2 linked regions of the Aggregicoccus sp. 17bor-14 genome follow. The protein of the gene in region 1 interacts with the protein of each later gene in a pairwise test. Links are inferred from orthologs where the notes say so. Each region holds a gene or a part of one and is shown on either strand. Other genes may lie near its edges. The genes, in order: FGE12_RS01535 and acpP.

Region 1 (13,825 bases):
CCTCAAGGGCGGCGGGGCGCCCGCGTCCTACGACGCGAGCCTGCTCACGCTCCCCGAGGAGCAGGCGGTGCTGCGCATCATCGCGCGGCTCCCGGTGGTGGTGCAGGAGGCGGCGGACCAGCTGGACGCGAGCCTCGTCTCGCGCCTGCTGCTGGACCTGGCGGCGGCCTTCAGCCGCTTCTACACGCTGGGCAACCAGGACCGCGACAAGCGCGTGCTGGTGGAGGGCGAGGAGAAGGCGGCGCTGCGCGCGGCGCGGCTCGCCCTGACGGATGCGACCCGGGTCACCCTTGCGGCGGGGCTCACGCTGCTGGGCGTGGCCACCCCCGACACGATGTAGGAGGCAGCCCCCCGTGGAGAGCGCCGTGGTGCCCCAGGAGAGCCGCGAGCAGACCCTGAAGTGCGAGTTCGGGCCGGTGTCCCGCTGGCTCGGTGCGCGCTACTTCGACGGCGTGCGCTTCGCGCCCGAGGCCGAGGAGGAGCTGCGCGGCTTGAGCGAGCGCGGCTTCGTGGTCCACGTGATGCGCAGCACCGCGTGGATCAACTTCCTGTACCTCGCGTGGGCCATGGTGCGCCGGGGGCTGCCCGCGGTGCGCGCGGTGGTGAACCTGCGCCCCTGGTTCACCCGCCCCTTCGTGCGCACCGCGCAGCGCGGCGACTACGACGTGCGCTTCACCTACGCCCGGCGCCAGAGCGGCAGCGGCCTCATCTTCCTCAAGAAGACCGCCCTGCTCACGCCCGAGGGCAAGGACATCACCGAGAACCCCTTCCCGGCGCTGGTGGCGATGGCGCGGCGCACGGACACGGCCGTGTTCCTCGTGCCCGAGCTCTTCGTCTGGGAGAAGCGCACCAGCCGGCTCAAGCCGAGCCTCATGGACATGGTGTTCGGGAGCCCCGAGGCCCCGGGCTTCGTGCACTCGATGGTGGCCTTCTTCCGCAACTACAAGCGGGCCCAGTTCCGGGTGGGCGAGCCCATCGACCTGCAGCGCTTCATCCGCGAGAACCCGAGCGACTCGGACGAGCTCATCGCGCGCAAGGTGCGCAGCGCCCTGCACCACCACCTGTCGCGCGAGACGCGTGCGGTGTTCGGCCCTCCGGCCAAGAGCACCGACCGGCTCATCCGAGAGACCCTGCGCGACCGCGTGCTGCGCGAGAGCCTCGAGGAGGTGGCCAAGGCGAGCGGCCGCCGGATGGAGAGCGTGGAGCGAGAGGCGAAGCGCGACCTGGAGGCGATCGCCGCGCGCCCCGGTCCCACGGCGCTGGCCATCGCCTCGCCCATCCTCGACTGGGTGTTCAGCCGCATCTACGACGGCATCGACGTGGACGAGCGCGGGCTCGAGCGCGCGCTGCGGGCTGCGCGCGGCGCCCCCGTGGTGGTGTGCCCGTCGCACAAGAGCCACGTGGACTACCTCATCCTCGCGTGGGTGCTGTTCAAGCGCGGCTACAAGCCGCCGCTGGTGGCCGCCGGCGCGAACCTGAGCTTCTGGCCCCTGGGGCCGTTCCTGCGGCGCGCGGGCGCCTTCTTCCTGCGCCGCTCGTTCAAGGACGACAAGGTGTATGCGGCGGCCTTCCGCGCCTACATCAAGAAGCTCATCCACGACGGCATCCACCAGGAGTTCTTCCCGGAGGGTGGACGCTCGCGCACCGGCAAGCTGCTGCAGCCGCGCCTGGGCATGTTCAGCTGGCAGGTGGACGCGCTGCTCGAGCGCGCCAACAGCGACATCATCTACGTGCCCGTCTCCATCGACTACGAGAAGGTGGTGGAGTCCAGCTCGTACTCGAAGGAGCTCGCGGGCGGCGAGAAGAAGCCCGAGGACCTCAAGGCGCTGCTCACCGCGCCCAAGGTGCTCACCGCGCGCTACGGCCGCATCCACCTCACCTTCGACGAGCCCGTCTCGCTCGTGGAGTTGATGAAGGCGCGCGGGCTCTCGCTCGACGCCGGCGTGGACGAGGAGCAGAAGAAGGGCCTGGTGCGCGCGCTGAGCAACCGCGTGATGTACGGCATCGGGAAGGTGTCCACCGTGACGCCCAACGCGCTGGTCAGCGCCGCGCTGCTCGCGGGCTCGCACCGCGGCACCGGCATGCGCCGCGCACAGGTGGGCGACCGCATCCGCACCCTGCGCCGCATCGCCGGTGAGGAGGGCGCGCCGCTCTCGCACATCCTGCGCAACTCGCCGAGCGATCCCGAGGCGCTGGGGGCCATCCAGGAGGCGGGCCGCAGCTTTGCCTCGGACGGGCTCATCCGCACCCGCGAGGTGGAAGGAGAGCTGCTCTACGAGCCGGTGCCCGAGCGCCGCCCCGAGCTGGCCTTCTACAAGAACACGCTGATGAACCTGCTCGCGCCCCGCAGCCTCGTGGCGCACGCAGTGCTCGCGGGCGCCCCCGCCTCGCAGGCCCAGGTGAAGGAGCGCGCGCTGTTCCTCTCGCGCCTCTTCAAGCTCGAGTTCATGTACCGGGTGGGCGCGAGCTTCGACATCCTCTTCACCGAGGCCGTCGAGGCCCTGGTGCGCATGGGCCTGGTGCTGCGCACCGACGACGCGCTCGCCATCGCGCCCGAGGCGCACGCCCTGCCGGACCTGGACTTCCTGGCGGAGCTGCTTCGCGACTACCTCGAGGCCTACCTGCTCGCGTACCAGATGCTGGAGGAGGTGGCGGCGGGAACGGTCACCGAGCGCAAGGGCTTCGTGCGCGCCGCGCTGGATGCGGGCCGCGCCGCGCTGCAGTCGGGCAAGCTGCTCGCGCCCGAGGCGCTGTCCAAGCCCACGCTGGAGAACGCGCTCGCGTACCTCCTCGACCAGCGGCTGCTGGTGGAGGAGGACAAGAAGCTGCGGCTCGGTCCGGCCGCGCAGGACGCCGCGGCGCGCGCCCAGCGCCGCGCAGAGATCGCCCGCTTCCTCGAGCGCGGCTGACGCAGCACTGCCCAAGGAGTCCCCCGGTGGATGAGCTCCCCTCCAGCCCCTCCGCGCCAGAGCCCCCCGGGCTCGTGCGCGTGCGCAGCGCGCGGTGGCTCGCGGTGCTCTCGACGCTCATCGTCCTGGTGCTCTACGGGACGGTGGGCTTCGCGGTGCAGTCGCTGAACATCCCCTTCGGGCTGTGGTTCACCGAGGTCTTCGTCTTCCTCGCGGTGGGCTGGGTGATGCTGCGCCGCACCGGGCGGCCTCCCGTGGCCTACACGCACCTCGAGCCGCGGGGTTGGGGGCTCCTGGCATTCGGCTTCGCCCTGGGGCTCGCCAACTTCTTCGCCTTCGTGGTGCCCATCCAGTTCGCCGCGCAGGCGCTCGCGCCCGAGTCCTGGAAGGTGATGGACGTGAGCCAGATCTTCCGGGGACAGACCTCCCTGGAGCTCGCGCTGATCATCGGCGCGGTGAGCATCGCCGCGCCGGTGTGCGAGGAGTTCTTCTTCCGCGGCGTGCTGCAGCAGGGCCTCATGCCGCCGGCCTTCTCGCCCCAGCGCGCCGTGCTCCTCACCGCCGTGGTCTTCAGCGCGTTCCACATGGACCCCGTGGGCTTCCTCGCCCGCGTGGAGCTGGGCATGCTGTTCGGCCTGCTGCTGTTGCGCACCGGCTCGCTGTGGCCGGGCATCGCCGCGCACTCGGCGAACAACCTCATCTCCACCCTGCTCTACTTCGCTGCCGAGCGCGTCGGCGCCGGAGCGAAGGTGCAGGCGCAGGCCGAGGCGGCGTCCCCCCTCATGCAGGTGCTCGCGCCCGTGGTCATGGTGCTGCTGGGCATGGCCTGCTTCTTCGGGCTGCTGCTCGCTGCGCGCCGGCATCCGTCCTTCTGGCGCCCCGGCTCCCCGGAGCGGGTCGCCGCCGAGGCGCTGCCTGCGCCCTCGCTCGCGCGGCTCATCGCACCGTGGGTGCTCGCGGCGACCGCGGCCATCGGGGGGCTGGTGCTCGTGGACTCCCGGGGCCTGGAGCTGCAGCAGGTGGACCTGCGCATCCCGCTGCAGCCGCTCGCGGACGATGCGCCGGACGCGGCGCAGGCCGAGCGCACGGCGCTGCGGGAGCTGCGCGCAAAGGTGCGCCGCGGGGAGGCGCCCCTGAGCGAGTACCGCACCGAGCGCGCGCGGCTGAAGGAGCGCGAGCGCGGGGCGGCGCTGCACTGATAGGGGCGCAGCTTCGCCCGGCTCCCTCACCCCGAGCCGCTCCCAAGGTGGAGCGGGAGCACTCGGGGACTTACGTGAAGCGGTAGCCGTTCACGCGCAGCAGCGGACCGACCATGGCGGCGGTGACGCCGCCTCGGTCCACCTCGCCGTCGATCTCCACGCGCTTGCCGTCCTTCTTCAGGCCGCGATCTCCCCCGGCCAGCGCGTAGGTGCGGCCGTCGTCAGCCTCGAGCACCCAGACGCCCGTCTCGATGTCCCGGAACACCACCCGCCCGCTGAGCTTCATGCGGCCTCCCGCTTGAGCATGGCCCGCGCGATGAAGACGCAGGAGAGCGTGTTGAGCACGAGCCACGGCACCGCGAGGAACGCGAAGGGCAGGTACGCGAGCCCCGGCGCCCGAGACCACGCCGCGTAGGCGAGGAAGCCCGCGAAGCCCAGCGCCAGGCCCCCGACCACCGGGCGCAGGCCGCGCAGCCGGATGGCGAGCAGCGAGGCCACCAGCGGCAGCAGCGAGCTGTAGAAGAGCGGGTTCGCGAGCTTGCCGCGGCCGAAGATGATCCGCTGCCAGTCCGGCATGGGCAGCGTGAGCGTGCTCACCGTGTCCCCCGAGACGTGGTTGCGCAGGAAGAACACCCCCACCGTGGCGAGCAGCAGCGGCAGCAGGAAGGTGGGCCGGAGCAGGATGTTGAAGTAGCCGGGACGCTCGCGGCCGCCCAGGGTGAGCAGCACCAGCGCGAGCAGGGCCGCACTCCAGGCCAGCGGCTGCCACGCGGTCGGAGGCGCCTGCTGGCGCAGGGCCGCGAGCGCCCCCTGTGCATCCAGGAGGCCGTGCCCGTAGCGCTCGGCGTCGCCGCCCTCCACCTTCTGGGCGCCCGCATAGAGCGCCTGCTCCACCTGCTCGGGCGTCTCGGCGCCGGCGGCGTAGAGCAGCGCGGCGACGCCCGAGACGTGCGGCGTGGCCATGCTGGTGCCCTGGTACGCCGCGTAGATGGACTTCGAGGGGTCCCTCGGGTCCACGGTGTTCTGCAGGATGCCGCCGTGCGGCCCCGCGCGCTTGTCGCCGCCAGGCGCCGCGAGGTCCACCTCGGGGCCCCAGGACGAGTAGAAGGCGAGCTTGCCCTCCGGGTCCACCGCGCTCACGCCGATGACGCCCGGATAGGCCGCGGGGAACTCCACGTGCGCGCGCGAGCCGTTGCCGGCGGCGGCCACCACCGTGGCGCCCTTCTTGCGCGCGAAGTCGACGGCGTTGGCCACCGCGGCCGAGTGCCAGCCACCGCCCAGCGAGAGGTTGATCACCTTGGCGCCGTTGTCCGCAGCGAAGCGGATGGCGTCCGCGATGTCCGCCGAGGTGCCAGCGCCGAAGTGGTTGAGCACCTTCACCGGCATGATCGTCGCGTCGAAGGCCACGCCCGCCACGCCCTCGCCGTTGTTGGTGCTCTGGGCGATGGTGCCGGCCACGTGCGTGCCGTGGCCGTGGTCGTCATCCGCGTGCGTGTCGTCGTTCACGAAGTCGTAGCCCTTCGCGAAGCGCGTGGTGCGCAGGTCCGGCACCCGGTGGAAGTCCTGGTAGTCCTCGTAGGCCACGCCGGTGTCGAGCACCGCGACGATGACTCCCTTGCCGCGGCTCTGCTCCCAGGCGCGCGGCATGTGGATCATCCGCAGGTTCCACTGGCGCGCGTAGTCGGGATCATTGGGGACGAAGCCGCCCTCGTCGTCGCGAAAGCCCGGGCGGGGCGCCGCATCGGCGTCCGACGCCTCGGCCTCGGGCGGAAGGGTGTACACGGTGAGCGGCTCGGCGGACTCGACCGCCGGGTTCTGGCGGATGCGCTCGAGCACCGCGTCCACGTCCGGCACGCCGACGGCGAGCGTGATGCCGGAGCGCGGCCCCTCCACCGAGTTGAACTCGAGGTCCACGCCCCACTCGCGCTCCCAGGCGTCGAACTGCTCCTTCGTGGTGCCGTCCTTGAAGTCCACGACGATGCCGCCCGCGACCTGCGAGCCCTTCAGGGCGCTCGCATCGCGCTCGGGGTGGTAGGCGGCCCTGGGCGGCTCCTTGTGCGCGCCTCCACAGGCCGCCAGCGCCAGCGCCGCCACTGCCCCCACCGTCCCTGCCCGGGTCCACCGCGTCGTCGTCCACGCCATGAGCGAACTCCTTCCAGCGAGCCTACGAACGGGCCGGGAAACGATTGGGTCTGCGCCTGCGCCTGCCTGGCTCCCCTCCCCTTCTCCCTAGAGAATTCAGGAGGTTATGTCAGGCGCGCCGCTCAGGCGCTGCAGCCACTCGGCGACGAGGTGTCCGATGACGGGCAGGTTCCTGGGGAAGGTGGGGGCGGCGTCGGAGACGAGCTCCAGGCGGCCCCCCGCCTCGGACACCGCCTCCGCCATGGCTGCGCTCTCGCGCCGGTCGCCGCCCGCCCAGGCGATGACCAGGAGCGGCACCCGCACGCGCGCCAGGGCCCCCAGGGGCACGTCCCGGGGCTCGACGAGGGCGAGCGCGCAGGGCTCGGCGCGGCGCGCGAGGAGCGCGAGGGCGACCGGAGCGCTGCCGTGCAGGGCGGCGAGGGCGGCCGCGGGGCCGCGCGCGTTCTCGAGCGCCACGTCCAGCGCTGCCGCGGCGTCCCGGCCGAGCGCCTCCTGGTCGCCGCGCGCACCCTGGCTCGCCCCGACGCCGCGGTAGTTGAAGCGCAGGGTCGCGTGGCCCGCGCGGGCCGCCGCGAAGGCGAGCTCGGCGGCGAGGACGTGGTCCATGCCGCCCCCCTCCTCCGGGCGCGGCGGCAGGATGAGCAGCGGCGGCTGGCGCTCGCCCCGGTGGGCGGTGCCCTCCATGACCTCGGAGGCCGGACCCGCGCCGGTGTCCACGGGGATGAGGGTGGAGCGCTCCAGGAACTGGCCCTTGAGCACCATGGCGCTAGTCCTCGCGCGGCTCGTCGCGCGCGGTGAAGGCCAGGGTCGCGGCGCACTTCACCCCGGCAGTGTCGCTCGCGCTCAGCTCGAGCGTGCCTCGGGCGAGCGCGCCGCGCTCGGTGAAGGTCACGCGCACCACGCGCGAGCGCAGCTTCTGGTCGTTGGCGTCGAGGTCCAGGCGCTCCGCCTCGAAGACCTCGCCGGTGCCCGCGATGGCGCCGGGCGCCTGGATGACCGGGGCATCTCCGAGCACCCAGCCACCCGGAGGCGACTCAAGCTCGAGGTAGGCGCGCCCGCCGTCCGCGTCCCACAGCGTCCAGCGCAGCGCCTGGAAGCCGTTGTCGCGGGGGCGCTCGGCGGGGAGCACGCCGCCCTTGTAGCAGGAGGCCTCCAGGCGCGAGAGCGGCGCCGCGTCCACGGCGACGAGGTAGTGGCGCACCTGGGTGTCGCCGCAGCCGGCGCCGAGCGAGGCGAGCAGCAGCAGCGCGGGCAGGAGGGAGCGGGACATGGGAGGGGTCTCCTAGACGGACTGCAGGACGTAGAACTTGAGGTAGCGGCCTTCGCGGAACTGCAGGCGCACGGGGTGGTCCGGCGGCTGGTAGCGCTCCTCCACGAGCGCGAGGTCCACGCCCGCCTTGAAGCCCGCCTCCTTGATGGCCTCGAAGAAGGCCTCGGGGCTCACGCGCGCCGAGCAGGAGGCCGTGGCGAGCAGGCCGCCGGGGCGCAGGATGCCGAGCGCCTGGCGGTTGAGGGAGGCGTAGCCGTCGATGGCGGCCTCCACCGCGCGCTGGCTCTTCGCGAAGGCGGGCGGGTCCAGGATGATCAGGTCGAAGGTGCGGCCCTCCTCCTTGAACGAGGCGAGCAGCTTGAAGACGTCCGCGGCGAGGAAGTCGTGCTTCTCGGCGGGCAGGCCGTTGCGCGTGAAGTTCTCGCGGGCGAGCGCGATCGCATCCGCATCCTGGTCCACCGAGAACACGCTGCGCGCGCCGCCCAGGGCCGCGTTCACCGAGAAGCCGCCGGTGAAGCAGAAGCAGTTGAGCACGTCGCGGCCGGCGGCGAGGCGGCGGATGAGGTAGCGGTTCTCGCGCTGGTCGAGGAAGAAGCCGGTCTTCTGTCCGCGCAGGGCGTCCACCATGAAGGTGGCGCCGCGCTCCTGGATGGCGAGCAACTCGGGCGCGGGCGGACCCCAGAGCATGCGCCCCGCGCCGCGCTCCTCGTCCCCTTCTGCGTCGTCGCGGCCCACCTCGTCGCGGCCGATGACGCCCAGGAGCTCGGGCAGCGCCTGGCGAAGCGCCTCGACGATGAGCGAGCGGTACGGCGTGAGGCCCGCGGAGTAGAGCTTGAGCACCGCGTAGCGGCCGTAGAGGTCCACCACCACGCCGGGCAGGCCGTCCCCCTCGCCGTGCAGGAGCCGGAAGCTGTCCGTGCCGCTGAGGTCGATGAGCGAGCGGCGCTCGGCGAGCGCGGCCTTCACGCGGCGGGCGAAGAAGGCCGCGTCGATGGTCTCGCGCGGGTCGCGGGTGAGCACGCGCACCGCGATGGCCGAGTGCGGATCGTAGTAGCCGCGGGCCACGAACTTCCCGCCCTCGGTGAGGTCCACCACGCTGCCGGCGGGGATGCGCGGCGGGTGCTCGAAGGCCTTGCGGAAGGCCCAGGGGTGACCTGCGCGCAGGTGGCGCCCGAGGCCCCGGGCGAGCTCCAGCTTCACGAGACTGCTCATGCGGCGACTCCTTGAGATTCACGAGGGCCGGCCCGACGCTTTTCCCGGCGTTGGCGCTGCGCGAGCACGGCGCGCGCGAGCTCCTCGAAGCCTGCGCCCTCGGCGGCGCGGGTGATGAAGGCGGGGGGCGTATCGATGGCCGCGAGCACGGCGCGCACGTTGGCGACGCCCACGCTCACGGGGAACGCGCCGAAGAGGGGCGCGTCGTTGAAGGAGTCACCGGCGTACGCGTAGCGGCGCTCGCCGGGCTGCAGGACCTGGCCCCACGCGCTGCGCAGGAAGCGCGAGACGGCGGTGCGCTTGTCGAAGCGGCCGATCCAGCAGTTCACGTGCACCGAGGAGCGCACCGCGGTGACGCCCCGCGCGCGCAGCAGCGCCTCGATGCGGCCCGCCGCCGCGCTGCCCAGGCGGGCCTCCTCGTTGTAGTCGATGGCGAGGTCCACCTCGGTGTGCGCGCTGTCCGAGGAGAGGCGCGCGCCGGGCACCCGGGCGAGCACGCGCGCGACCTCGGCCTGGAGCCGGCGGCGGTTCACCGCGCGCACGCTCGCGCTCTGGGCGTACACCTTGCGCAGCGGCCCGCCCGGCCGGCGGTGGAAGAAGAGCCCGCCGTTCTCCACGATGACGCCGTCCACCGGCAGGGTGCGCGCCCAGGCCTCGCCCCAGCCCGCGGGCCGCCCGCTCACCAACACCACGCGCACGCCTCCTTGCGCGAGGGACTCCAGCGCGCGCAGCGTGGAGCTGCGCAGCAGGCCGTGGGTGGTGAGGGTGCCGTCGACGTCGGTGAAGACCGCCTCCACCGAGGAGAGGTCCGCGTCGCGCAGCGGGCGGGGATGCGGCATTGCCCCGAGCACTTACACCCGAGGGCCCCCCGGGCAAAGCGGGAAGGCGCGCGCCCCTCGCCTCCCCCCTAGCCTACGGGCAGCTGGGCGAGCAGCTCCTGGAAGGACTCGAGCGTGCCTCGCAGCTCCTCGCCCGTCAGCGTGGCGAGCGGCGCCTTGCGGGCGCGGCGCAGGAAGACGTCCAGGGCGGGGTCGCGGCCGTAGAGCGACTGGGCGCGCGCAGCGGCCTCCGAGAGCACCTTCGCGGCGAGCGAGGGATCGTAGCCGAACATCCCCATGGCCCGCTCCAGCTGCACGCCGCAGGCGGCCCACACCTCGCGGTCGTGGGAGATGAGGATTTGCCGGCGGTTCACCTGCGCCAGGTCTCCCACGAAGGTGTCCAGCTCGCTCGCCACGGCCATGAGCTCGGGCTGCGCGGGGGCGGGCTGGATGGCGAGCTTGCCCACCTGGGAGCGCACCTCGATGATGCGCCGCTTATCCTGGGCGCGCAGCGAGCGGTAGGCCTGCGTGCGGCCGAAGGCGTCCAGCTCGTTCTGCAGCTGCTGGGCGTTCCACTGCACGTCCTCGGGCTCGGCCTCGCGGATCTTCTGCACCCGCGCGCCCACGATGCGCCCGAGGTCCGCGACGATGGCGCGCACCACGATCGCGGCCTTCACCTCGGTGTCGTGGCCGGGGACCACGTCGCGCCGGTTCACGTCCGCGAGCGCTCCGGCCGAGTCGTACACCAGCGTGCCGATCTGCTCGCGGAACAAGGCGCGGAAGCGCTGGATCTCGGCGAGCAGGTTCCACCGGTCAGACACCACGCCGGGGCTGCGCATCGCCTCGCCCAGCTGGGTGATGCCCTGGGCGATGACGCCCATGGCCGCGTGCAGCACCTCCACCGACTCCTGCGCCTTGCGGGCGAGCGGGCTGGAGGGCGGCAACGGCCCCGCCTCCTCCGCGGCGCTGCGCACCGTGTCCGCGAGCCCGCCGCGCGGCTGCACCGGGAACTGCTCGCGCACCACGTTGAGCAGGGCGTTCACGTCCATCACCGTGTCGCGGATGACGGGCGCCATCTCCTCCCAGAGCGAGAGGTCGGCGCTGCCCTCGACGGACGTGGTCTCGTACTTCACGAGGTCCATGTCGCCGAGGCGCACGATGGCGTTCGCCGCGGCGGCGTACACCTTGCGCAGGCGGCCCGCGAACGCGCGCTCGGGCATCGCGGTGAGGAGCTCTTCGAGCCTCGCGGGGAGGGTGTCGGGTGAGGGGGCGGCGGCCACGGGGACCGCACTTTAATCGGATCCTGCCCTTCCTCTACCGGATGTTCACCCTCACGCGGCGCTTCCCCCCGCCGGGGCTCCTTCGGTAGAGCGGAGCCAGGCCCCCCTCCCCCCCTTCCCGGTCCTGGAGCACCCATGCCCACCCTGAACGTCGACGGCGTCCCCCTGCACTACCGCGACGAGGGCCGCGGCCTGCCCGTCCTGCTCTTTCATGCTTTCCCGCTCACCAGTGGGTCCTTCGCGCCCCAGGTGGCGGCGCTGGGAGGCCGCTACCGCTTCCTGCTGCCGGACGCGCGGGGCTTCGGCGGGAGCGCCCTGGGCGAGGGCCCCACCGAGATGTCCCGCATGGCCCGCGACGGCCTCGCCATCCTCGATGCCCTGGGCCTGGACACGGCCGTGGTGGGCGGGGTGTCCATGGGCGGGTACGCCTCGATGGCGCTGCTGCGCGAGGACGCGAGCCGCGTGCGGGCCCTGGTCCTGGTGGACACGCAGGTGACGGCGGACGACGACGCGGGGCGCGCCCGGCGCGAGACGCAGGCCCAGGACGCGCTCGCGCGCGGCGTGCAGTCCGTGCTGGAGAACAACCTGCCCAAGCTCATCACCTCGCCCGTGGACTCACGCGTGGGGCGCGAGGTGGCGGCGCTGATGCGCGAGGGGACTCCCGGCGGCATCGCGGCGGCGCTGCGCGGGATGGGCTTGCGCCACGACAGCAAGGACATGCTCGCGCGCTTCGCGGGGCCTGCCCTCGTGGTGGTGGGCGCCGAGGATCACGTGACGCCGCTCGAGAAGGCCCGCCAGATGGCGGACCTCATCGGCGGCGCCCAGCTCGAGGTCATCCCGGCGGCCGGCCACCTGCCGAACCAGGAGAACCCCGAGGCCTTCAACGGCGTGCTGGACGCCTTCCTCTCGCGCCTGCTCGCCGCCTAGCGGATGACGCGGCGGATGACGTTGTTGAACGCGTCCGTCACGAGGATCGACTCGTCCGAGGGGACGACCGCGAGGCCGGCGGGGATGGAGAGGTCCGCCTGGCTGCCGCTGCCCAGGGTGAGCCCCAGCTTCCCCGAGCCCGCGATGGTGTAGACGCGGCTGGAGGCCGCATCGGCGCCGGTGATGACCTTGCGCAGCCGGAAGTTCGCCGTGTCCGCGATGTAGATCTCCCCCACCGGTCCCACCGCGAGGCCCATCTGGGCGCGGAAGCGGGCCTGATTGCCGGGCCCGTCCGCGAAGCCCTGCGCGCCGTCCTTGCCCGCGAGCGTGGTCACCGCGTGGGGCGCCTCGGGCGCGATGCGCTTGAGCTTCTGGCTGTAGCCCTCGAAGACGAAGACTTCGCCGGCCGAGCCCACCGCGATGGCGCTCGGGTTGTTGAACCGAGCCTGGCTGCCGTCTGCGCCGTCCGCATCTCCGGCCTGGCCGTTGCCCGCGAGCGTCGTGACCTCCACCGCGTGGGTGATCGGGTCCACTCTGATCATGCGCACGCTGTTGCCCGCCTGGTCCGCGACGTAGACGTTGCCCAGCGAGTCCACGGCGAGGGCGGTCGGACGGTTGAAGCGCGCGGCCGGGCCTGCTCCATTCGCGTAGCCGGACTGGCGGCTGTCGGAGCCCGCGAAGAGCGAGACCCTCCAGCCCTGCGGCGTCTCCACGATGCTGCGGATGCAGTGGTTGTCCGAGTCCGCCACGTAGACGGTCCCGTCCGGGGCCACCGCCACGCCCGTGGGCTTGCGGAACTGCGCCGTCGCGCCGGCCACGTCGTTCAGCACCTTCACGGGTCCCAGCGCGCCCGTCCCGGCGACGAGGCTCACGGTGTGCTCGGAGTCGGTGCCGATCACGCGGATGCGGTTGTTGTTGGTGTCCGCCACGTAGACGCGGCCGTCCGGGCCCACGGCAACGCCCGTGGGACCGTTGAACAGCGCCTGGTCCGCAGGGCCCTCGCGGTAGCCGCCGCGGCCCGGCTGGCCGGCGAAGGCGTGCACCGAGCTCGCCCACACGGCGATGGGCTCGTTCTCCGGCGTGCCACTGCTCGTCACGGGCGCGAGCGCGCGGTGGGCGCGGCGGTGCTCGAGCGAGCGCTCCAGCACGTTGGCCGTCATGCGCAGGACGCGGTCGTCGTGCAGCTCGGGGTCCGAGCCGAAGGCGAGCGGCCACTGGATGGTGCCGGAGGCGAAGATGTGGGTGCCGCCGGGCAGATCGCGGTCCACGCCGTGCGAGACGTTGGGGATCCCCTCGGCCGTGAGCAGCGGGCTCTCCAGGCTCACGCGCTGATTCGTGGGCGTGCCCGCAAGGTCCGGCCAGATGCGATCCACCTCGAAGCCCAGCAAGCCGGGCAGCTGCGTGCCGGTGGTGAGGCCCGTGCCCTCGAAGAGCCAGTGGGACTCGTCTGCGACCACGAGCGGGAAGCTGATGAGCTGCCAGCCGTCGTACATCACGCCGAAGAGCTCGCTCTCGGGGTGAGGGTTGGGGTCGTCGCGGAAGCGCACGGTGCTCCCGGGCTGCGGGTCCAGCCACGGCGTGTTCTTGTAGCAAACGATGGTGCGCAGCTCGTTGCCGGCCCGGTCCTTCTCACCGCGCACGCGCCAGTAGGCGCCGTTCCCGCCGAAGTACGCGAGGCTCATCTTCCCGCTGGCGAGCGCCGCATCCACCTGCGTGCGCTGCTGCGTGGGCCAGTACTCGTCCTGGCCCGCGTGCACGTAGGCGCCGATCCCCTCGAGGAAGTTGCCGTAGCGCAGGAAGTCCGAGTTGGTGCCGTAGGTGACGTCGTAGCCCTCCTTCTCCAGCCAGGTGATGAAGGGCTGCTCGAGGTAGAAGACCTTGCCCCGGCCATCGTCCGCCTCGAAGGGCCGGTCGAACGAGACCTCGTAGCTGCGGTTGTACGGCATGCCCGAGGAGGTGGCGTAGAGGCTCTCGCCGCCCCAGCGGTTGTAGGCCTGCGAGGTGTAGAGGGCCGAGCCGTAGAGGAGCTCGGCGGCGCGGTCGTCGCGCACGATGAAGGGCGTGAAGC
Region 2 (16,024 bases), on another replicon or contig:
CAGGTCCTCGCGGCGCAGCGCCATGGACTTGCCCACCACGAGGTCCCGGCCCGCCAGCTCCTTCGCGGCCAGCATCCCGGGCGCCACGCTCGAGGCGAGGTGCAGGTTGTCCAGGAGCGAGCCCAGCCGCCGCTCGCCCACGCCCAGCACCGGGTGCGTGAGGCAGCCCACCTCGGGGTCGCCGAAGGCGTGCGCCACCTCCCAGAGGTAGCTCGGCCCCACGCGCACGTTGGAGTCGCTCACCACCAGCAGGTCGTGGCGCGCCGCGTCCGCGAGCGTGATGAGCTGGTTCACCTTGGGGTTGAATCCGGGCTCGCCGTGCTGCAGCGCGAGCCGGAAGCGCGTGGGCCAGCGCGCCACCGCGCGGCGGGCCACGGCGTAGGCCGGGTCCGAGCGGTCCTTCACGCCGAGCACCACCTCGAAGTGGGGGTAGTCCAGCGCGGCGAAGGAGGCGAGGTTCTCCTCCAGGTCGTCGTCCACGCCGCACAGCGGCTTGAGCACCGAGATGCCCACCGCCTCCACGGGACGGGGCGGCTGCGCAGGCGCGCGCCGCCAGCACAGCAGGGTCACGGCGAGCTGCACCGCGAGCGCGACGAGTCCCACGGCGGCGAGGGCGAGCAGGGTGAGGCTGAGCGACGTGAGCATGCGCGGCGTTCTCCCGGATGAGCGGGCCGCGGGGAGGAGGTCCACGCGGCCACGGGAGAGACGCTACGGGGCGGCTGGGGCAGGGCCGCGGCGGTCGGAAGACGGCCGCGAAAACTCACTGCGACAGGCGGGTGAAGCGGGCGCGGGCTAGCGCGCGAGGTTGCGGCTGTGCGGGTGGCGGATGTCGGTGCCGCGCACCATGTACACCACCATCTCGGCCACGTTCAGCGCGTGGTCGCCCACGCGCTCGAGGTGCTTCGCGATGAACATGAGCGCAGTGGCGCGCCGGATGTTCTTCGAGTCCTCCATCATGTAGGCGAGCAGCTCGTTGAAGATCTTGAGGAAGAGCGCATCGAGCAGGTTGTCGCCACGCAGCACCTCCTCGGCCTTGGCGGCGTCAGCGGACACGAAAGCATCCAGCGCCTTCTTCACCTGCTCCTGGCTCAGGTGCGCGAGCTTCGGCGTGTCCACGTAGGGCGCGAGCGGGGGCACCTGGTTCAGGTCGATGGCGCGCTCGGCGATGTTCACCGCGAGGTCCCCGATGCGCTCGAGGTCCGTCACGATCTTCAGCGCGGTGGTGATCAGGCGCAGGTCACTCGCGGCCGGCTGGCGCAGCGCGAGGATGCGCCGGCACATGTCGTCGATCTCCACCTCGAGGCGGTTCACCTCGCCATCCGACTGGGTGACGCGCTCGGCGAGCGCGCTGTCGCGCTCGGTGAGCGCGCGCACGCTGTCGGCGATGTTCGCCTCCACCTTCGCGCCGATGGTGAGCAGCTTGTCGCGCAGGTCGCTCAGGTCCTGCTCGAACGCCTTGTCCGTGTGGGTCGCCGGCATGCCTGTCTCCCTACGCCTACCCGAACTTGCCGGTGACGTAGTCCTCGGTGCGCCTCTCGCGCGGGTTGGTGAAGATCTGCTCGGTGCGCCCGCACTCCACCAGCTCGCCCATGTAGAAGAAAGCGGTGCGGTCGCTCACGCGGGCGGCCTGCTGCATGTTGTGGGTCACGATCGCGATGGTGTACGTCGCCTTGAGCTCGTGGATCAGCTCCTCGATCTTCGCGGTGGCGATGGGATCCAACGCGCTCGCCGGCTCGTCCATCAGGAGCACCTCGGGCTCCACCGCGAGCGCCCGCGCGATGCACAGGCGCTGCTGCTGGCCGCCGGAAAGCCCCATGGCGCCTGAGTCGAGGCGGTCCTTCACCTCGTCCCAGAGCGCCGCCTGGCGCAGGCAGCGCTCCACGGTCTCCTCGGTGCGCCCGCGGATGCCGTTGAGCCGCAGCCCGGAGGCCACGTTGTCGAAGATGGACATGGTAGGAAAGGGGTTGGGGCGCTGGAACACCATCCCCACGCGGCGGCGCAGCTGCACCGGGTCCACGTCTCCCGCGTACAGGTCCTGCCCCTCCACCAGCACGCGCCCCGCGGCGCGTCCGCCGGGCACCAGCTCGTGCATGCGGTTGAGGCAGCGCAGGAAGGTGGACTTGCCGCAGCCCGAGGGCCCGATGATCGCGAGCACGCTGTGGACCGGCACGTCCAGCGAGACCTTCCGCAGCACCTGGCTCTGGCGGAACCAGGCGTCGAGCTGCTCGACCTGGATCTTGTTGCGCACGTTCGTGCTCATCCGGCCCTCCCGAGCCGCGAGCGGGTGAGGAGGCGGGCGGCGAGGTTGAGGCCCCCGACCAACAGGAGCAGCACGAGCGCGGCGCTCCAGGCCTTCTGGTGCCAGTCCTCGTAGGGGCTGATCGCGTAGTTGAAGATCTGCACGGTGAGCGAGGCGGTCGGCTGATCCGGCCGCGTGTTCCAGTACTGGTTGTTGAGGGCAGTGAAGAGCAGGGGCGCGGTCTCTCCGGCGGCGCGCGCCACGGCGAGCAGCACCGCCGTCACGATGCCGCCCATGGCGGTGCGCAGCACGATGCGCAGGCTCGTCTTCCAGCGCGGCACGCCCAGGGCGAGCGAGGCCTCGCGCAGGGACGGGGGCACCAGCCGCACAAGTTCCTCGGTCGTGCGCGCCAGCGTGGGCACCATCAGCAGCGCGAGCGCCACCGCCCCGGCGATGGCGGAGAAGTGCTTCATCGGCACCACCACCAGCGTGTACGCCACGATGCCCACCACGATGGAGGGCACGCCCGAGAGCACCTCGGCGGTGAAGCGCACGGCGCGCCCGAAGCGCCCGTCGCCCTGCTCCGCGAGGAACACGCCCGCGCCGATGCCCAGCGGCAGCCCGATGAGGCAGGCGAGCAATACCAGGTAGAGCGTGCCCAGCAGCGCGTTGCCCACGCCGCCGCCCGGCTCGCCCACCGGCGTGGGCAGGGCCGTGAAGAAGGTGAGGGAGAGTCCCGCCGCGCCCCGGCTCACCACCAGCCAGAGCAGGGACAGCAGCGGCACCAGCGCGCCCAGCAGTGCGAGCCCGCACAACCCCGTCATCAGGACGTTCACCGCCCGCCGCGCACGCACGCTCCTCACCGTGCACCTCCCACGGCGCGCCCGCCCACGGTGCGGATGAGCAGCCGCGCGAGCGTGTTGAGCAGCAGGGTGAGGGCGAAGAGCACCAGCCCCAGCGCCGCGAGCGCGCCGGTGTGCAGCCCGGCCGTCGCCTCGGCGAACTCGTTGGCGATGACGGCGGGCAGCGAGTAGCCCGGCGCGAAGAGCGAGGCGCGAATGTCCGGCGAGTTGCCGATCACCATCGTCACCGCCATGGTCTCGCCCAGCGCGCGCCCCAGCCCCAGCAGCGTGGCGCCCAGGATGCCCGCGCGGCTGTAGGGCAGCACCGCCAGGCGGATGGCCTCCCAGCGCGTCGCCCCCAGCGCGAGCGCGCCCTCCTTGAGGTTCTGCGGCACCGTGCGCATCACCTCACCGGTGATGGACGAGATGGTTGGCAGGATCATCACCGCGAGCACCAGGCCCGCGGCGAGGTAGCCCACGCCCAGCGGAGCGCCCTGGAACAGCGGCAGGAAGCCCAGCGCCTTCGCGAGCGCCGGCTCGAGCGTGGTGCGCAGCCAGGGCACGAGCACGAACAGCGCCCACAGGCCGTACACCACGCTGGGGATGCTCGCGAGCGTCTCGATGGCGAAGTTCACGCCGGGCCGCAGCCACTTGGGCGCCATCTCGGTGAGGAAGAGCGCGAGCCCGATGGACACCGGCAGCGCCACCACGAGCGCAATCGCGCTGGTCACCAGCGTGCCGTAGATGAAGGGCAGGGCGCCGAAGACCTCGGACACGGGGTCCCAGTCGGTCCCCTTGAGGAAGGCGCCGAGGCCAATGGCCGAGATCGTGGGCCAGGCGGCCTCCGCCAGCACGAAGACGATGAGGCCGGCGATGACGAGCACGGCCGCGCCCAGGGTGGCCAGCAGGGCCCCCCAGACGCGGTCGCCGACGTTCGAGCGGCCGCGGCGCCGGACACGGCTCAGCGCCTGCGGCCGGGCTGCGATGTCACTTGCTGGAAGCAAACGGAACCGGCTTTCCCTGGACGGTCATGGTGCGCAGCTTCGCCTGGACCTTCGCCACCACCGGCGCGGGCAGCGGCGCGTAGTCGAGCGGGCCGGCCATCTTCTGGCCGTCGTGGAGGGCCCAGTCGATGAAGCGCAGCATCGCGGCGCCCTTCACCGGGTCCTTCTGGTCCTGCGGCACCAGCAGGTAGGTGAACGAGGCGATGGGGTAGCTGTTCTTGCCGGACGCATCGGTGATCGAGACGCGGAAGTCCGCGGGCACCGTGACGCCCGCGGCCGCCGCCGAGGTGCTCTCGATGCTGGGCTTCACGAACTGCCCGTCCTTGTTGCGCAGCGCCGCGGTGGGCTGCTTCGTCTGGTTCGCGTACGCGAGCTCCACGTAGCCCAGCGCGCCCGGGGTCTGCTTCACCTGGCCCGCCACGCCGTCATTGCCCTTGGCGCCCAGCCCCGTGGGCCACTTCACGCTCTTGCCCGCGCCCACCTGCTGCTTCCACTCCGGCGACACCTTGGCGAGGTAGTCGGTGAAGATGGCCGTGGTGCCCGAGCCGTCCGAGCGGTGCACGATGGTGACGGCGAGGTCCGGCAGCTTCACGCCGGGGTTGGCCTTGGCGAGCGCCGGGTCGTTCCACTTCGTGATCTTGCCCAGGAAGAGGCCGGAGAGCGCCTCGGGGGTGAGCTTCAGCTCGGTGACGGGAGCATTGAAGGTGAGCACCACCGCACCCAGCACGGTGGGGATGTTCACGGTGCCCGGAGCCTTCTGCAGCTCCTCGTCGCTCATCGGCGCGTCCGAGGCGCCGAAGTCCACGGTGCCCTTGGTGATCTGCTGGATGCCGCCGCCCGAGCCGATCGCCTGGTAGTTGAACTGCTGGTCCGGGTGCAGCTTGTTGTACTCGCTGAACCACTTCGTATAGAGCGGCGCGGGGAAGGTCGCGCCCGCGCCCGTCATCAGCACGGGGTCCGCGGCGAGCGCAGTGCCCGCGACGGTGAGGAGGGCTGCTGCGAGGAGCTTCTTCATGGTCCAGGTCCTTTCACCGGCTGAACGCCGGTGCGTTTGTAGGGTCGGAACGGCTGCGGCGATGTGACAAGCGCGTGACAACCCCGGGCGCGCCTGCTGGCCCGCCCGGGGAGCGCGGGGGTGGGACGGCGGGGCGGGACTAGAACTTCACCTCGGCGAGCAGCTTGCCGCGGGTCTCGTTGGGCTTGAGGGTGGCCGCGCCGTAGGTGGTGCGCTCGATCTCCACCACCGACTTGATGGACTTGCTCCACTTGTAGCCGACGCCCGCGAGGCCGAGCTTCACGTTGTTCCCGTCCAGGGTGGTGTCCGGGTCGATGTTGTCGTAGCGCGCGAGCAGGTCCACGTTCGCCACGGGCCCCGCGCCGAGCAGCCCGAGGTTGAGCACCGCGAAGGCGCTCACGCCGCGCGACTTCACGGTGGGCTCGGCCGGGTTGACGGTGAAGCGGGTGACCTTGTCGTTCGCGTCGCGCCCGGCGAAGTACTCGGCGGCGACCGTGAGCGGCGCGCTCTGGTAGCCCACCTGCCCGATGGCGCGCTCCTTGGTGTTGGAGATGCCCTTGGCGTCGTCGTACTTGCCGGTGGAGGCGTAGCCGGTGACGAAGAGGCCCGCGGCCGCCCCCCCCATCCCCGCGAGCGGGTTGAGGGTGAGGCGCCCTTGCAGCTCCTTGCGCTTGCCGAGCTCGGCGGACTTCCAGCCCTCGCCGTTGTTCACGTTGACCTGGTAGCTGCCGTACTTGCCGGGAATGGTGCCGCCCACGGCGAGGCCCAGGTCCGAAGAGGTGAGGTAGCCCCAGCGGTCCACCGCCACCGGACCGGTGACGCGGTAGCCCCAGAGGTCCTCCTCGTAGGAGATCCACGCGAGCGGCAGCTGGCCCACGCGCAGGAAGCTGCCCGTGTGCCAGAGGTCCTTCACCTCGAGGAAGGCGTACTTCGTGGTCACGTCGAAGTACTGGTTGCCGCCCTGGCGCAGGTCACCGCCCTCGAGCGTGGCCTGGAAGCGCACGGTCTTGGTGAGCTGGAACTCGGACTGCAGGTAAAGCCGGTCGATGCCGAAGGAGTTGGCGTTCTCGGTGGGACCGCGCAGATCGTACGAGTAGCGCAGGTAGCTCTTACCGGAGAGCTTCACGCGGTCGATCCAGCTGCCCGAGGCCTCCTGGGGCTTCTTCTCGGCCTGGCTCGTGGTGGAGGTGACCTGACCCGCCTCGGGGGGAGGCGGCGTGGCCTGCGCGGGAGCGGCGGGCTGCGCGGAGGACGGGGTGGAGGGCTCGCTGGTCTGCGCGAGCGCGGGAGAGGTGGCAAGGGTCAGCAGGGCTGCGACGAGGCTGCGGTTCACGGGTTGGGCTCCGTTGGTTGACTTGCGGACTGCGATCTAGAGGTCGCCTGTGGCTGCTTCACGGCTGGGCCGTGACATCTCTGCAACGAGGCGTGTGACGCGAGGCGAGGCGCTCAGGCAGCGCGCGGATCCACGAGCCGGTAGCCCACGCCGCGCACCGTCTCGAGCAGGGCGCGCGCGGGCCCCAGCTTGTCGCGCAGGCGCATCACGTGCGTGTCGATGGTGCGCGTCTCCAGTGACGAGGAGAGTCCCCAGACCTCCTCGAGCAGCGCCTCGCGCGTCTGCACGCGGCCGAGCCGCTGCAGCAGGTGCTCGAGCAGCCGGAACTCCAGTGCGGTGAGCGTCACCTCGTGCCCCTCCACGTAGAAGCGGTGCGCCTCCACGTCGAGGGAGAGGGGGCCGAGACTCAGCGGCTCCGCACCGGCCTTGCCGGAGGGCGCGCGGCGCAGGATGGCCTGCAGCCGCAGCACCAGCTCGCGCACGCTGAAGGGCTTGGTGACGTAGTCATCCGCGCCGAGCTCGAAGCCGCGCACGCGGTGCTCCTCCTCGCCGCGGGCGGTGAGCATCACGATGAGCACGTCGCGGGTGTCGCTCGCGGCGCGCAACTCGCGGCACACCTCGGTGCCGGGCAGGTCCGGCAGCATCAGATCCAGGAGCACCAGATCGGGGCGGCGCTCGCGCGCGGACTGCAGCGCGGCCGCGCCCGTCAGCGCCACCGAGGTGGAGAAGCCGGCACTGCGCAGGTTGAAGTCGAGCAGCGCGGAGAGGTCGTGCTCGTCTTCGACGATGAGGACGTGGGCCATGCGCCCACCCTCTCGCGCTCACTTTGCCCTGGCGTGACGAGCCCGCAACAAGTGCGTGACGCGCTCCGGGGAGAGCGGGCGCTACGGGTCGAAGCTGGTGCCGGTGCCCTGGGGACCGGGCTCGCCGCCGCCTGCGTCCGCGATGCCCGAAGCGCCCGCGCCCGACTCGTCCCCGTGCGCGCCCGCGTCCTCGGCGGCGTCCGGCAAGGGATCGTTCAGGTCGTGCGGCCCATCGTGCAGCAGCGCCGGGTCCACCTCACCGGGCGGCAGGTCGCAGGGGGCGAGCGGCGCCACGTGGGGCGCGCGCGGGCCGTGCGGGCCATGTGCTCCGTGAATGCCCGGCCCTCCGCGCGCGGACAGCGCCGCGGGAGGCAGGCCCGAGTGCCGCCGCGCCGCCTCCATCAGGGCCGCGTGGTGGCGGTAGCGCGCCTCCACCAGCTTGTGGATGAGCAGCGGGCCGCCCGGCACGCGGCGCGCGGTGATGGCCTGGGTCGCCTTGCGCACGGGGTAGCGCACGCGGCGGATCTGCACGCGCCAGCCCTTGGGCGTGAAGGTGAAGACGCCGTAGGCGGGGCGCAGGTCGCCGTCGCGCGGGATGCCGGCGCTGGCCACGTCCGCGATGAGCAGCCGGCCCACGCGCCGCCGGTAGGGGAAGTGCAGGTGGCCGAAGGCGCAGGCGGCCGCGTCCAGGTGCTGGAAGAAGCGGCGCACCGCGAGGTCGTCCAGCGTGGGGTCCAGCGACTCCTCGAGGTTCTTGGGGTTCGCGTGGCAGACGTAGAGGTCCTGCCCCTTGCGCGGGCTGTAGCGCACGCTGAAGGGCAGGGCGCCCAGACGCTGCAGCAGGCCCTCGCCCAGCTGGTCTCGCGTCCAGCGCAGGAGCTCCGTCTTCCAGTGGTCGCGCTCGCGGTAGGCGCCGCCCAGGTAGTTGCCCGCGAGGTAGCAGTCGGTGTTGCCCATCAGCAGGGCGTCGCAGCGGTCGAAGAGCAGCTCCACCGTCTCGCGGGGGTGGGCGCCGCGCAGCGCGAGGTCTCCCGCCGCCACGATGTAGTCGGGCGCCACGCGCGCGATGTCCTCGAGCACCGCCTCGCAGGCGGGCAGGTTGCCGTGGATGTCGGCGAGCACCGCGACCCTCATGGGGCCGCATCCTATCACCCCGGCGGCGGCGCGACGGGAGGACTTGCGGGCAGCCAGACCGTGAAGGTGGAGCCCCGGCCGGGCTCGCTCTCGACCCGCACCTCGCCCCCCATGGCGCCCACCAGGTGCTTGACGATGGAGAGCCCCAGCCCGGTGCCCCCCATGTCCCGGCTGCGGCCCGGGTCCACCCGGTAGAAGCGCTCGAAGATGCGCCCCAGGTGGCGCGCCTCCATGCCCACCCCGGTGTCGCGCACCCGCAGCACGAGGCGCCCCCCTGCCTGCTCCGCGCTCACCTGCACGCTGCCGCCCGCCGGGGTGTACTTCACCGCGTTGTCCAGCAGGTTGATCAGCACCTGCTCCACGGCGCGCGCGTCCCCGTGGGCACTCAGGTCCGCGGGCACCTCGAGCCCTACCGTCAGCCCCTTGCCCTCCGCCTTGAGCCGCACCGTCTCGGCCGCTCGCGCCGCGGCGGGTGCGAGCGGCACCCGGGTGGACTGCAGCCGCAGCTCTCGCCCCTCCAGGCGGCTGAGCTCGAGCAGGTCCTCCACCAGCTCGCCGAGCCGCTCGGCCTGGCGGTGGATGATGCCCACCATGCGCGGGGCGACCGTGGAGTCCGCGAGCGCGCCGCCCTGCAGGGTCTCGGCGTAGCCGCGGATGGCGGTGATGGGGGTGCGCAGCTCGTGGCTCACGTTGGCCACGAAGTCCTTGCGCACCTTCTCCAGGCGCCGCAGCTCGGTCACGTCGTGGAAGACGGCGGCGCTGCCGGGCAGCTCGCGCCCCAGCGGCGTCACGCGGATGGCGAGCGTGCGCGGGTACAGCCCCTCCAGCGCGAGCTCCAGCTGGGTGCTCTCGCCCTGGCGGCACGCGGCGAGCACCGCGGCGTGCAGCGGCTCGTGGCGCACCAGCGCGATGGGGCGCTGGCCGACAATCTCCCGCCGGGGCCCCGGCGACGTGGCGAGCAGCGAGGGCAGGGCGTCGTTGTGGCGCACCACGGTGCCCTGCGCGTCCGTCACCCAGACGCCCTCGGCCATGCTGTCCAGCACCGCGCTCTGGATGCGCGCCTCGCGCTCGAGGGCCGCGTTGCGGGCGGCGAGCTTCGCCTCGAGCGACTCGATGGCGCCCTGCACCTCCTCGAGCTCCCGCAGCCCGGGCGCCTGCAGCGTCGGAGGCGCGGCGCCCTCGCCGCGGCGGCGGGTCTGGCGCGCGAGCAGCTCGAGCCTCCGACCGGCGCTGCCCCGCGTGGCCAGGTAGGCCGCGAGCGCGCCACCGAAGGCGACGAGCGCGGCCTCCAGCGCCGCCGCGCTCCCATGGTCCAGCAGGGCGAGCAGCGCGAAGGCGGCCAGCGGCGGCGCGAGCAGTACCAGGAGGAGGGAGGTCAGGCGCATCCGGAGGCAGGGCTAGGGGACGCTCAGCTTGTAGCCCACGCCGCGCACCGTCTCGATGATGTCTCCGGCCGCGCCCAGCTTCTCGCGCAGCCGCTTGATGTGCGTGTCCACGGTGCGGGTGTGGATCTCCGCCTGGATGCCCCACACGTCCGAGAGCAGCACCTCGCGCGTCTGCACCCGCTCGGGCCGCTCCAGCATGGTGCGAAGCAGCCGGAACTCGAGCGCCGTGAGCACCACCTCCTGCCCTCCCACGCGCACCTGGTGGCGCGCCCCGTCCAGCTCGATGTCCCCCGCGCGCAGCAGCACCGCCTGCGCGCCGCCCTCGTCCGCCTCGCCGCGCCGCAGCACCGCGCGCACCCGCAGCAGCAGCTCGCGCACGCTGAAGGGCTTGGGCACGTAGTCGTCTGCCCCCAGCTCGAGGCCCTGGATGCGGTCGGACTCCTGGCCCTTCGCGCTCACGATGATGACGGCGGCGCGCCTGAGCTCGGGGTCCGCCTTGAGCAGGCGCAGGACCTCGGTGCCCGGCAGGTCCGGCAGCATCAGGTCCAGGAGCACGAGGTCCGGGCGGAAGGCGCGGGCGCGCGCGAGCCCCGAGGCGCCGCTGCCCGCGGCTTCCACCTGGAAGCCGGCCTGCCTCAGGTTGTACTCGATGAGCCCCGCGAGGTCCTGCTCGTCCTCGATGATGAGAATGCGCACCATGCGTCGACCGCCCTCTCCTGTGGCCCGGCCGTGCGGCCAGCCCGCACCTCCATAGCCGCGCGAGGGCAGGCCGCCGCGTGACGATGCTGTTACATCTCCGGGCTCACATGGCGCGTTGACTTTTGGGGGGTCCCTCTCTATGTTGCGCGCCTTTTTCGCCGGGAAAGCCTCGTAGATGGTCGTAAAGATTGAACAAATTCGCGAAGAGGGACTGCGGCTCGACGAGCCCGTCTCCACCGCCCTGATCCAGGAGGCGCTCGACCTGGACTCGCGCAGCGCGTCCGGCGCCGAGACCGGCTTCAAGGCGACCGGGCCCGCCCGGCTGAAGGCGTTCCTGCGCAAGGTGAGCGGGGGCGTGCTGCTCGAGGGCAGCCTGGACGTCTCCGCCTCCATCCCCTGCAAGCGCTGCCTCGTGGACGTGAAGCTGGACGTCCCCGTGCGCTTCACCCTCAACCTCGTCCCCGAGAGCCTGGTGCGCCGGGACGAGGAGGAGGGGGTGGAGGAGCACGTGCGCGGCGGCGAGGGGGAGAGCGAGGGCTCCTTCGACCTCCAGGACACGGACGAGGAGGTCTTCGACGGAAAGACGATCGATCTGGATCCGATCGTCCGAGAGCAGGTATTGCTCGCGCTCCCGATGAGCGTGGTCTGTCGGGAAGACTGTCAGGGGCTCTGCGCGCAGTGCGGCCAGAACCTCAACGAGAAGAAGTGTGGCTGTGAGCAGCGGGTCATCGACCCCCGGCTCGCCGCCCTGAAGGACATCAAGCTGAACTGACGGTTCCAATGTCCCCCGCAAGGGTTGTGGGGGCGGACGGAGCCGATGCCGAGGTGAGTCGTGGGAGTTCCCAAGAAGCGGACGTCGAAGATGCGGCGCGATCGCCGCCGTGCGGCCAACAGCAACCTGCGCTCGGCCGTGCAGGTCATCAAGTGCGCCAAGTGCAAGGAGCCGGTGATGCCTCACCGCGCCTGCGCCGCGTGCGGCCACTACGGCGGCCGTGAGGTCCTCGCTACCGAGTAGCGGGGGGCCCCTTGCGGCTCGTGCTGGACGCGATGGGCGGTGACCACGCTCCCGCCGCTGCGGTGGAGGGGGGCGTGCTCTACGCGCGCGCGCACCCCGGGCACGAGCTGCTGCTGGTGGGGGACGAGGCGCGCGTGGGCCCGCTCCTGGAGCGCGCCCGCCCGCCGTCCAACGTCCGGCTGAGGCATGCCTCGGAAGTGGTGGAGATGGCGGAGAGCGCCAGCGCCGCCATTCGCAAGAAGAAGGATTCCTCCCTCCGGGTGGGCTTCGAGCTCGTCCGCGATGGGGAGGCGTGCGCCCTGGTCTCCGCCGGCAACTCCGGTGCGGTGATGGCCGGAGCGCTGCTCGTGCTGGGGCGCCTGCCCGGCGTGGAGCGCCCCGCCATCGCCACGCTCTTTCCCGCGCTGCGGGGCGGCGGTCGCTGCCTGCTCCTGGATGCGGGCGCCAACGTGGACTGCCGCGCGAGCCACCTCGTGCAGTTCGCCGTGATGGGCGAGGCCTTCGTGCGCTCGCGCCTCGGCATCGAGCGCCCGCGCGTGGCCATCCTCTCCAACGGCGAGGAGGACTCGAAGGGCACCGAGCTCACGCGCGAGGCGAGCGCGCTCCTGCGCCAGGGCGACCTGCACTTCACCGGCTACGTGGAGGGCAAGGACGTCTTCAGCGGCGAGGTGGAGGTCGTCGTCACCGACGGCTTCACCGGCAACATCGTGCTCAAGACGTCCGAAGGCGTGGCCATGGGCGTCACGGGCCTCCTGCGCAACGCGATCGAGCGGCGCGGCGGCCTGCCGGAGCGGCTCGGCGCGCTGCTGCTCAAGAGCACCTTCGCGGGCCTCAAGCGCGTCGTGGACTACGCCGAGTACGGAGGCGCGCCGCTGCTCGGCATCAACGGCGTCGGAATCGTGGCACACGGGCGCTCGAGCCCTCGGGCGCTCCTCAACGCACTACGCGCTGCGGCGCAGACGGCAGAGGCCGGACTGCTGCCCGAGTTGACGCGTTGCATCGAGCGTGCCGAGGGCTGGTTTCCCGCGCGCCGCCGGGGAAAAGAAGCGACAGGAGAGGGGATTTCTGAGTAGAGAGCGCGCCGCGTTCACCGCTTCCAGAAAGGGCAGCGAAGGACATGAGCAAGGTCGCGTTCATCTTCCCGGGGCAGGGCAGCCAGAGCGTCGGGATGGGCAAGGATCTGAGCGAGCGCTTTCCCGAGGCGCGCGCCATCTTCGAGCGGGCGGATGCCGCCCTGGGCGAGCCCCTGAGCCGCCTGTGCTTCGAGGGTCCCGACGAGGCGCTGAAGCTCACCGCGAACACCCAGCCGGCCATCCTGACGGTCTCCGTGGCGGCGCACGCGGTGTTCGCCGCGCGCTTCGGCCAGGCGCCCGCCTTCGTCGCGGGCCACAGCCTCGGCGAGTACTCGGCGCTGGTCGCCGCAGGCTCCCTCTCGCTCGAGGACGCGGTGCACGCGGTGCGCGCGCGCGGCACCTTCATGCAGGAGGCGGTACCCGCGGGCGTGGGCGCCATGAGCGCGGTGCTGGGGCTCTTGCCCGCGCAGGTGAAGGCTGCGTGTGACGCGGCGGCCGCCGAGGTCCCGGGCGAGGTGGTGTCGCCCGCGAACTACAACTCGCCCGAGCAGACCGTCATCGCGGGGCACGCAGCGGCGGTGGAGCGCGCGGGCGCGAAGCTGAAGGAGGCGGGGGCCAAGCGCGTGCTGCCCCTGCCCGTGAGCGCCCCCTTCCACTGCGCGCTGATGGCGCCGGTGAAGCCGCGGCTGCAGGAGGTGCTCGCGCGCGTGCAGCTCTCCGCGCCGCGCGTGCCGGTGGTCACCAACGTGGAGGCCGCGCCGAACTCGGACGCGGCGCGCGTGGTGCCGCTCTTGCTCGAGCAGGTGAGCGCGAGCGTGCGCTGGGTGGAGAGCGTGGAGGCGCTGAAGGCCGCGGGCGTCACGCGCGTGGTGGAGCTGGGGCCGGGCAAGGTGCTGTGCGGCCTGGTCAAGCGCATCGCCAAGGACATCGAGTGCTTCAACGTCGAGGACGGAGCGAGCCTGGAGAAGACGCTCGCCGCACTGGGGGCCGCATGAGCACGCAGGGACTGCAGGGGAAGGTCGCGCTGGTGACGGGTGGCTCGCGCGGCATCGGGCGCGCGTGCGCCGTGGCGCTCGCCAAGGCGGGCGCGAAGGTGATCATCAGCTACGCGGGCAACGAGGCCGCGGCGCAGGAGACGCTGGGCCTCTTGCAGGCCGCGGGCGTCGCGGGTGAAGCCGTGAAGTTCGACGTGGCGGACGCCGCCGCGTGCCAGGCCGCGGTGGACGGCATCGTGAAGGCGCACGGGCGCCTCGACGTGCTCGTGAACAACGCGGGCATCGCGGTGGACGGCCTCATCATGCGCTTCAAGGACGAGGACTGGGACCGCACCCTGGACACCAACCTCAAGGGCGCCTTCGCGCTCATCCGCGCCGCGAGCCGCCCGATGATGAAGCAGCGCGGCGGCGCCATCGTGAACGTGAGCTCCATCGTCGGCGAGATGGGCAACGGCGGTCAGGCCGCCTATGCAGCGAGCAAGGCAGGGCTCATCGGCCTGACCAAGGCCGTGGCGAAGGAGCTCGCGAGCCGCAACATCCGCGTCAACGCCATCTCCCCGGGCTTCATCGGCACGGACATGACGCACGGGCTCAGCGACGAGAACAAGTCCAAGATGCTCGAGGCCATCCCCCTGGCTCGCCTGGGGAGCGCCGAGGAAGTTGCCAATGCAGTGCTGTTCCTCTCGAGTGACGCGTCCAGCTACATCACGGGCGAGGTCCTCAAGGTGAACGGCGGGATGTACATGTAGCCAGAGTGGTTGGAATGACTCCCGGCGTGGGGTATACCCCGCCGGATTTGACTGTCCGGGAAGCCTGACGGACCCCTACACGGTTGTTGGAGGAATCTCCTTTATGTCGACGTCCGCTATCGAGACCAAGGTCAAGTCCATCATCGCCGACCAGCTGGGCGTGGGTGAGGACGAGATCAAGCCCGAGGCCTCCTTCATCGAGGATCTGGGCGCCGACAGCCTCGACATCGTCGAGCTGGTCATGGCCATGGAGGAGGAGTTCGAGGTCGAGATCCCCGACGAGGAGGCCGAGAACATCAAGACCGTGGGCGACGCGATCAAGTACGTCGAGACCCACAAGAAGTAGGCATCACCCGGGGGCTGTTCCTGCCCCCGGAACAGGGAAGGGCCCGGAGCCGTGCGCGCCTGCGGGTGCGCGCGCTCCGGCTTTGCAATCCGAGGCGGAGAGAACGTGGCAAACCGACGCGTGGTCATCACCGGAACAGGGCTCATCACGGCGCTGGGCACCGGCACCGAGAAGAACTGGCAGGCGATGCTCGCCGGTAAGTCGGGCATCGCGCCCATCACCCGCTTCGACGTGGCGAAGCTCGACACCCGCTTCGCCGGCGAGGTGAAGGACTTCGAGCCGGAGCAGTTCATCGACAAGCGCGAGGTCCGCCGCATGGACCTCTTCGCCCAGTACGCGCTGGCCGCGGCCGACATGGCCATGAAGGACAGCGGGCTGCCCATCGGCAGCGACAAGCCCCACGGCTACGCGGCCGAGAAGGTCGGCGTCATCGTGGGCTCGGGCATCGGCGGCATCGCCAGCCTCGAGGAGCAGCACAAGAAGGGCGTGGAGAAGGGCTTCGACCGCCTCTCCCCCTTCTTCATCATCCAGATGATCATCAACATGGCCCCCGGCCTCATCTCCATCAAGTACGGCGCCAAGGGCCCGAACTGGGGTCCGGTGAGCGCGTGCGCCACGAGCGCGCACGCCATCGGCGAGGCGATGAAGAGCATCCAGGTCGGCGAGTGCGACGCGGTCATCGCCGGCGGCTCGGAGGCCGCCGTGACGCCGCTGGGCATCGGCGGCTTCAGCGTGATGAAGGCGCTCTCCACCCGCAACGACGACCCCGCCGGTGCGAGCCGCCCCTTCGAGAAGGACCGCGACGGCTTCGTCATGGGCGAGGGCGCCGGCGTGCTCGTGCTCGAGGAGATGGAGGCCGCGAAGAAGCGCGGCGCCAACATCCTCGCGGAGCTGGTGGGCTACGGCGCCAACTCGGACGCGCACCACGTGACCGCTCCCGCCCCCGAGGGCGAGGGTGCGGCGCGCTGCATGCGCCTCGCGCTCGCGAGCGCGAGCATGAACCCCGAGGACGTGGGCTACATCAACGCGCACGGCACCTCGACGCCCTTCAACGACGCGAACGAGACCAAGGCCATCAAGACGGTCTTTGGTAGCCACGCGAAGAAGGTCGCCGTCTCCTCCACCAAGTCCATGACCGGCCACATGCTGGGCGCGGCGGGCGGCGCGGAGGCGGTGGTGGCGGTGCAGGTGCTCACGCGCAACGTGCTGCCGCCCACCATCAACTACGCCACGCCGGACCCCGAGTGCGACCTGGACTACGTGCCGAACACGGCGCGCGAGACCCGGGTGGACGCGGTGATGAGCAACTCGTTCGGCTTCGGCGGCACCAACGCGGTGCTGCTCTTCAAGCGCTTCAAGTAGACCAACGCATGCCCCGGGAGCCGCTGCTGG

Evidence for each region.
Region 2: the proteins of FGE12_RS01535 (region 1) and acpP interact in binary tests that used the Escherichia coli proteins (3 or more experiments, as listed by UniProt). The link is inferred for Aggregicoccus sp. 17bor-14 from one-to-one orthologs.

What each region holds. Positions count from the first base shown.
Region 1 is NZ_VJZZ01000001.1:336,566-350,390, forward strand. Bases 1-3,131 are described here. They hold FGE12_RS01535 (1-acyl-sn-glycerol-3-phosphate acyltransferase), read left to right. Parts: upstream 1-353; coding sequence 354-2,909; downstream 2,910-3,131. Other genes in these bases: argS (arginine--tRNA ligase), read left to right, coding at 1-340; FGE12_RS01540 (type II CAAX endopeptidase family protein), read left to right, coding at 2,936-3,131. Also shown: more of FGE12_RS01540, read left to right, coding at 3,132-4,108; FGE12_RS01545 (DUF5818 domain-containing protein), read right to left, coding at 4,179-4,394; FGE12_RS01550 (S8 family peptidase), read right to left, coding at 4,391-6,250; FGE12_RS01555 (alpha/beta hydrolase), read right to left, coding at 6,347-7,012; FGE12_RS01560 (hypothetical protein), read right to left, coding at 7,017-7,520; FGE12_RS01565 (class I SAM-dependent rRNA methyltransferase), read right to left, coding at 7,533-8,732; FGE12_RS01570 (HAD-IIB family hydrolase), read right to left, coding at 8,729-9,571; FGE12_RS01575 (hypothetical protein), read right to left, coding at 9,640-10,830; FGE12_RS01580 (alpha/beta fold hydrolase), read left to right, coding at 10,966-11,757; FGE12_RS01585 (N,N-dimethylformamidase beta subunit family domain-containing protein), read right to left, coding at 11,754-13,825. UniProt on the Escherichia coli protein: Catalyzes the transfer of an acyl group from acyl-ACP to glycerol-3-phosphate (G3P) to form lysophosphatidic acid (LPA). This enzyme can utilize either acyl-CoA or acyl-ACP as the fatty acyl donor.
Region 2 is NZ_VJZZ01000022.1:62,707-78,730, reverse strand. What follows is about bases 13,282-16,010. They hold acpP (acyl carrier protein), read left to right. Parts: upstream 13,282-14,389; coding sequence 14,390-14,632; downstream 14,633-16,010. Other genes in these bases: fabF (beta-ketoacyl-ACP synthase II), read left to right, coding at 14,738-15,994; fabG (3-oxoacyl-[acyl-carrier-protein] reductase), read left to right, coding at 13,534-14,286; fabD (ACP S-malonyltransferase), read left to right, coding at 13,282-13,537. In the rest of the region: FGE12_RS28485 (glycosyltransferase), read right to left, coding at 1-645; phosphate signaling complex protein PhoU, read right to left, coding at 793-1,479; phosphate ABC transporter ATP-binding protein PstB, read right to left, coding at 1,496-2,236; phosphate ABC transporter permease PstA, read right to left, coding at 2,257-3,102; phosphate ABC transporter permease subunit PstC, read right to left, coding at 3,099-4,085; phosphate ABC transporter substrate-binding protein PstS, read right to left, coding at 4,069-5,100; FGE12_RS28455 (hypothetical protein), read right to left, coding at 5,240-6,433; FGE12_RS28450 (response regulator), read right to left, coding at 6,547-7,236; FGE12_RS28445 (metallophosphoesterase family protein), read right to left, coding at 7,318-8,370; FGE12_RS28440 (cell wall metabolism sensor histidine kinase WalK), read right to left, coding at 8,385-9,755; FGE12_RS28435 (response regulator), read right to left, coding at 9,768-10,454; FGE12_RS28430 (DUF177 domain-containing protein), read left to right, coding at 10,630-11,226; rpmF (50S ribosomal protein L32), read left to right, coding at 11,287-11,469; phosphate acyltransferase PlsX, read left to right, coding at 11,481-12,542; more of fabD, read left to right, coding at 12,587-13,281. UniProt on the Escherichia coli protein: Carrier of the growing fatty acid chain in fatty acid biosynthesis.